Linked DNA regions of Halorhodospira halophila. The protein of the gene in region 1 binds, or shares a complex with, the protein of each later gene. Links are inferred from orthologs where the notes say so. Each region holds a gene or a part of one and is shown in the gene's direction. Other genes may lie near its edges.

What was found.
Region 2: the proteins of holB (region 1) and holA are in contact, whole or in part, in a cryo-EM structure (PDB 8GIZ), measured with the Escherichia coli proteins. The link is inferred for Halorhodospira halophila from one-to-one orthologs.

Annotation. Positions count from the first base shown.
Region 1 is NZ_NHSN01000001.1:64,963-68,826, forward strand. What follows is about bases 1-3,000. They hold holB (DNA polymerase III subunit delta'), read left to right. Parts: upstream 1-972; coding sequence 973-2,028; downstream 2,029-3,000. Other genes in these bases: mltG (endolytic transglycosylase MltG), read left to right, coding at 1-332; tmk (dTMP kinase), read left to right, coding at 329-976; CCR79_RS00310 (aminotransferase class V-fold PLP-dependent enzyme), read right to left, coding at 2,004-3,000. Outside these bases: more of CCR79_RS00310, read right to left, coding at 3,001-3,155; CCR79_RS00315 (cytochrome b/b6 domain-containing protein), read right to left, coding at 3,349-3,864. UniProt on the Escherichia coli protein: Part of the beta sliding clamp loading complex, which hydrolyzes ATP to load the beta clamp onto primed DNA to form the DNA replication pre-initiation complex.
Region 2 is NZ_NHSN01000027.1:7,170-10,147, reverse strand. It holds holA (DNA polymerase III subunit delta), read left to right. Parts: upstream 1-976; coding sequence 977-1,981; downstream 1,982-2,978. Other genes in the region: CCR79_RS11415 (glutamate-5-semialdehyde dehydrogenase), read left to right, coding at 2,031-2,978; lptE (LPS assembly lipoprotein LptE), read left to right, coding at 456-977; leuS (leucine--tRNA ligase), read left to right, coding at 1-429. UniProt on the Escherichia coli protein: Part of the beta sliding clamp loading complex, which hydrolyzes ATP to load the beta clamp onto primed DNA to form the DNA replication pre-initiation complex.

The DNA of each region.
Region 1 (3,864 bases):
GGAAGGTGGCGGGGGTGTTCACGCGGCGGTTGGAGCAGGGCATGCGCCTGCAGACGGATCCAACCGTGATCTACGGCCTGGGCGAAGACTACGACGGGCGGCTGCGCCGATCCGATCTGCGCCGTGATACGCCTTACAACACCTACACGCGCCACGGCCTGCCGCCGACCCCGATCGCCCTTCCCGGGCGGGCCTCTCTGAAAGCGGCTGTCGACCCGAAGCCGGGCAGTGCGCTCTATTTCGTCTCCCGCGGCGACGGCAGCCACCATTTCTCGGACACGCTGGACGAGCACAACGAGGCCGTCCGACGCTACATCCTGGAGGAGGAGTGACGGAGCGAGGCCGTTTCATCACCGTCGAAGGGCTGGAAGGGGCCGGCAAGACCACCTGTCTGCGGGCCATCGAGCAGATGCTGGAAGAGGCCGGCATCGAGCGGCCGCTGTTCACCCGCGAGCCTGGGGGCACGCCTTTCGGCGAGGCCCTGCGCGGCGCGCTCCTCGACCCGCAGTACAGCGGTCTCAGCGCAGAGGCCGAGGCGTTGACCGTCTTCGCCGCGCGGGCCGAGCACCTCGCGCAGGTCATCCATCCAGCCCTGGCCACGGGGCGCTGGGTGGTCAGCGACCGCTTTACCGACGCCACCTACGCCTATCAGGGCGGCGGCCGCGGGCTCGGTGATGAACGGATCGCGGTACTGGAGCAGTGGGTCCACGGGGGCTTCGTGCCTGACCGGACGCTGCTGCTCGATGTGGATCCGTCGGTCGGACGCTCCCGGGTCGCCAGTCGGGGCAGCGGGGAGGATCGTTTCGAGCAGGAGCAGGACCCGTTCTTCCTTGCGGCGCGCGCCGCTTACGCCCGTCGTGCCGCAGCGGAACCAACGCGCTTCCGTTGCATTGACGCGAACCGGCCGGAAGACGACGTGGCCCGCCAGGCACGCGCCGCACTGGCCGACCTGCTCCCGGCGCGGAGTGCGTCATGAGCGAAGCACCCGAGCATCCGGACTGGGTGCCGCCGGGGCAGGGACGGGGCCAGCTCCCGCCCTGGCTGCTCCCGGAACTTGACCGGCTGCTCGCCCTGCACGACCAGGGTCGGTTGCATCACGCCCTGCTGCTGACTGGGCGAACCGGACTCGGAAAGAGGCTGCTGGCCGGCGTCCTGGCCCGGGCGCTGCTCTGTCAGGGGGGGGAGGAGGGCGGACAGCGGCCCTGCGGGGAATGCCGTGGCTGTCGTCTGACCGGTGGCGGGGCCCACCCCGATCTGCGCACCCTCAGCCCCAGCCGCGGTGGCGAGCGCGGCGAAATCGTGGTCGATAGCGTCCGCGGGCTGGTCGATTTCCTGCATCTGAGCGCGCAGCTCAGCGGCAGCCGGGTCGCGGTGATTGTGCCGTGCGACCGGCTCAACCGCGCAGCGGCCAACAGCCTGCTCAAGACACTGGAGGAGCCGCCCGCAGGGGTGTTCCTCATCTTGGCTACCGGGCGACCGGGGCGGCTGCCACCGACCGTACGCAGCCGGTGCACGGTGCGCGGGTTGTCGCCACCGCCTTGGGGCACGGCACGGCAGTGGCTAATCGAGCGTGCCGCGGCCGGGGCTGAGCGGGCAGACAAGGCACTGGCGCTGGCCGGCGGCATGCCGCTGGCGGCCGAGCGCATCCTCCGCGAACAGGGCCTTGAGGGGTACGAGGCATTGCTCCAGCAGCTTCACCGGTTGAGTGCCGGTGGCGATCCGGTCAAAGAGGCAGAGACCTGGGAACGGGCGCCGGAGGCGTTGGCCGACGCGGTTTCGGCGATCCTCGCGGATCTGCTGCGTCAGCGCCACGGCGCACCGGATCGCGGGCTGCTGCCCTCAACCCTGGCGCAACAGCTGATTCGGCAGGCATCGCCGGAGTCGCTGCACCAGACGTTCCTGCGCATCGGCGAGCACCGGCGCAGCCTGGAGCAACCCCTGAATGGACGTCTGGCCGCGGAGGCGATCCTCCTCGACCTGGCCGCAGCCCTGCGGCCCGTGGGTCACTCGGCCGCCAGGCAGGCCTGAAGCCGCCGCCAGGCTTCCTCCAGGTCCTCGGCCGTGTTGTAGAAGTGCGCCGAGAAACGGATGCCGCCACAACGCGAGGCACAGGCAACATCGCGGGCGCGCAGAGCCGCCAGGAGGCGCTCCGGGTCGGCGCCCGGGACGCGGAAGGTGACAATACCGGCGTGGCGATCCGCTTCAGTCGGTGTCACCAGCTCGAAACCGTGGCGCCGGACGCCTTCCATGGCCTCCCGGGCGTTCGTCAGGACGCGCCGCTCGACCTCCTTCAAGCCGACATCCTCGAGCACCGCCAGGCTCGCTTCGAGGGCGTGGCTGCCAAGCAGGTTCGGGCTACCGGGTTCCAAGCACCGGCCGGTGCCGGCGGGATCCCAGTCGGGTCGGTCGAAGGCGCCCAGATCTTCGGCCATATGCCAGCCGATCTGCCAGATCCGCAGCTCATCGCGCACCCGGGGATGGACGTACAGCCCGCCGATCCCCTCCGGGCCGAGCATCCACTTGTGTCCATCCGCGACAATGAAATCGGCGTCCACGGCAAGCTGAAGGGCGCCCAGCGTCTGGATCGCATCGACGCAGAGCAGGACGCCGCGCTCGCGACAGGCGTTACTCAGCCGCTCCAGGTCCATGCGCAGTCCCGTGCCGTACTGGACACTGCTGATCGGAAGCAGCCGGGTGCGTGGCGTCAGGGCGTCGATGAGGGCGTCCTCCGGCGTGGCGCCGTCGCTCAGTCGCACCTGACGGACGTGGACGCCGTAGTGTCGGGCCAGGGATTGCCAGACCCAGCGATTGGAGGGGAATTCCTGGTCGTTGATGATCACCTCGTCGCCGGGCTGCCAGGTCACCCCGTGGGCGACCATGGAGAGGCCCGCCGAGGTGTTCGGCACCAGGGCGATGTCCGACACGGCACCAGCGACACCCATCAGTCGTGCCAGCCGGGCCCGTAGACGGTCTTCCGCCTCCAGCCAGTTGGGATAGTCCGCGGCTCCGCGATGGAGGCATTCGTCGGCAAATCGGTGGACGGCATCCCGAGTCCGCTGCGGCCAGGTGCCGACCCCGGCGTGGTTGAGATAGACCAGGTTCGGGTCGAGCGGGAACTCCGGGTGGGCCATTGCCGTTGCCTTTGTCGTTGCCATCGGATCCGGGGGGCGAGTATACCGGCCCGTCGCCGGGCTGTCGGCAGGCTGGCCGCTCAGTCACCCGTGCGATCGGGGTCACCCGGAGAGCCGCGGAAGGTATATTATGTTAAATTATGTTAGACGCAAGCAGCGCGGCTCTCCCGCCACGCTGCCATGGGCTTGTTTCGGCTTGTTTCCGTCTCTCTTCGCCTCAGCTACTCGGGCGCTTGTAACCATCGACCATACCAGCGGTCAGGTTCTGCTTCTCACGCCGACCGGAGAGCGTTACGCCGAGGATGTGCATGCCGACCAGGGCCAGCAGTGTATAAGAACTCACGATGTGCACATCCGAGATCAACTCCCCAGGCAGTTGCGCCCCGTATAGGAACCCAAGCGGACCCGCGCCGCGATCCAGCGCTGGCAGCATCATGCCTGATACGGACGCGATCACCAGTCCCAAGAGCAGGATCACTGCCATCACACCGCCCTGCGGCGGATGGCCCAAATAGCGACGGTCCTCTCCGGTGCTCATCGCACGCAGATGCGCCATCAACGCACGCGGCCCCGGCACGAAGTGCGAGAAACGCGCCTGTGGCGGCCCGACGAATCCCCAGACGATCCGCGCCAGCACGACCACGGTCAGCAAGTAACTGACCCACAGGTGGGCGGGCATCTCGCCGATCACAGCGGTAAAGAACGAGGCCGCAAACAGGAGCGTGATCAGCCA
Region 2 (2,978 bases), on another replicon or contig:
CGCTTCACCTTCAATACCGCCATCGCGGCGGTGATGGAGCTGTGCAACGCCTTGGGCAAGGCCGGGGACGACAGCGACGCTGGCCGTGCGGTGATGCAGGAGGGGCTGGAGGCAGCCGTGCTGATCCTGGCGCCGATCACCCCGCACCTTTGCCACCACCTGTGGTTCGAGCTCGGCCATACGGCCCCGGTGGTCGAGGCCGCCTGGCCCGAGGCGGACGAGCAGGCGCTGGTCCGTGACGAGGTGGAGCTGGTGGTCCAGGTTAACGGCAAGCTTCGCGGCCACGTCACCCTGCCCGCCGACGCCGATGAGCAGCAGGCCCGGGAGGCGGCGCTGGCCGAGCACAACGTGCAGCGCTTCGTGGCCGACAAGGAGATCAGGAAGGTGGTCTTCGTCCCCGGCAAGCTCATCAACGTGGTGGCCAAGTAGCGGCCTTCCGCCGCCAGGGGGTGCGGATGCGATTATCGTGGCGGAACCGGTCCCAGGGGGTGGTCGGGCTGCTGGGCGTGGCAGTACTGGCCCTGGCGCTGAGCGCCTGCGGCTGGCAGCTGCGTGGCGCCCCGGGCGGGATCTCGCTGGACGACCGGGTCATTCAGGTGGTGGACGAGGCGGGTAGCAGCGAGCTGCGCCGCGAGGTGCGCCGCGCCATCGAGGGGGGCGGCGGGCAGTACACCGAGAGCGCCGCCGGTGCCGAGTGGGTGCTGACCCTGCACGGTCGGGGCAGCAGCCGCGACACCGCCTCGGTCGGGGCCGGCGGTGATGTGCTCGACTACCGGCTGACCTACACCATCGACTACAGCGTGGTCGATGCCGAGGGCGAGACGCGCATCCAGCGCACCTCGTTGGATGCCCAGCGCACCTTTGCCGATCCGGACGGCGGGGCCGACGAGCGCCGGGCCCGCGAGGCGGAGTTGGAGGAGGAGCTGCGAGCCGACGCCGTGCGCTTGCTGATGCTGCGGCTCCAGGCCCTGCGCTGATGGCCGAGCGGCCGGAGACCCTGCATCGCCAGCTCGAGCGCGGGGTGCTGCCCCGGGTCTGCTTCATCGCCGGGGAGGAGCCGCTGCTCCAGCGCGAAGCCGCCGACGCCGTGCGCCGTGCGGCCCGCGAGGCCGGGCACGCCGAGCGCGAGGTGCTCGATGTCGATGCCGGGTTCGACTGGGGGCGGCTGACCGAGGCTGCGGGCAGCCTGTCGCTGTTCGGCGATCGCCGCCTCCTGGAGGTGCGCATGCCCGGCGGCAAGCCCGGGCGCGACGGGGCCGAGGCCCTCAAGTCCTACTGCCGCGACGCCCCGGAGGACACCGTCTTGCTGGTGACCAGTGGCCGCCTGGAGCGTTCGGCCCGGGAGGCGGCGTGGGCGCGGGCGCTGGCCGGGGCCGGCATCTTTGTCTACTGCTGGCCGGTGCCGGGCCGCGACATGCCGCGCTGGGTGGCCGAGCGGCTGCGCCGCGCCGGGCTGCAGGCGGACCCCGAGGCGGCGGCGCTCATCGCCGAGCGCTCCGAGGGCAACCTGCTGGCTGCGGACCAGGCGGTGGAGAAGCTGCGCCTGCTCGTCGGCAGCGGGGGCGGTGTGGATGTCGAGACGGCCGCCGGGGCCCTGGCCGACAGCGCCCGCTATACCGTGGACGATCTGGCCGACGCTGCCCTGGACGGGGAGTGGACGCGGGCGCTGCGCGTTCTGGCCGCGCTGGAGGAGGAGGGCGTGCAGCCTCCGCTGATCCTCTGGGCCCTGGCCCGGGATATCCGTGTGGCGGCACGGCTGGCGGCCGGCGCCGACGAGGGCGTGCTGCAGCGCGAGCGGATCTGGAAGCGGCGGGCCGCGCGGTTGCGCAATGCCGCCCGCCGGCGCCCGGTGGCCACCTGGCGGCAGTTGCTGCAGCGCTGCCACCGGGTGGATCGGGCGATCAAGGGGCTCCCGCCGGGGGAGCCGTGGGAGCAGCTGCGGGCCCTGGTCTCTCGCCTGGCGCGTGCCATGGCAAAATAGTGCCGGAAGGTACACCCTGTTCCTGATCGAGGCCATTTGAGCAAACCCGATGAGTGCAGAGCAGTCGAGCGACATCACCGAGACCATCCGGCGGGTCGGGCAGCAGGCCCGGGCGGCCGGGCGTGCCCTGGCACGTTCCGGCACCGGGGCGCGTAACAGCGCCCTGGCAGCCATTGCCGCCCGCATCGAGGCGGGTGCCGAGGCCATCGCCGCGGCCAACGCCGCGGACCTGGACGCTGCCCGCGAGGCCGGGCTCGATCCGGCCCTGATCGACCGCATGGAGCTGACCCCGGGGCGCATCCAGGGTATGGCCGACGGGTTGCGCGAGATCGCCGGGCTGCCGGACCCGGTTGGCGCGGTGCGCGAACTCTCCGCGCGGCCCTCGGGGATCCAGGTCGGCCGCATGCGCATGCCCATCGGGGTGATCGGCATCATCTACGAGTCTCGTCCCAACGTCACCGCCGATGCCGCCGGGCTGTGCATCAAGTCGGGCAACGCCACCATCCTGCGCGGCGGCTCCGAGGCGATCCGTTCCAATCGGGCCATCGCCGAGCAGATCCGCGCCGGGCTGGAAGATGCCGGGCTGCCCGGCGACGGCGTCCAGGTGGTCGCGACCACGGATCGGGATGCCGTCGGCGCCCTGATCCAGATGCCCGAGTCGGTGGACGTGATCGTCCCGCGCGGCGGCAAGGGCCTGGTCGAGCGCATCGCGCGCGAGGCGCGGGTGCCGGTGATCAAGCACCTCGATGGGGTCTGTCACGTCTACATCGACGGGGCGGCCGATACCGACAAGGCAGTGGCCATCGCCGTCAATGCCAAGACGCAGCGCCTGGGCACCTGCAACACGATGGAGACGCTGCTGGTGGACGAGGCCGCCGCCGGGCGCGTCCTCCCGGAGATCGGCCGCCAGTTGCGCGAGGCCGGGATCGAGGTGCGCGGCTGCCAGCGCACCCGGGACCGGCTCGCCGAGGCTGTACCTGCCACGGAAGCGGACTGG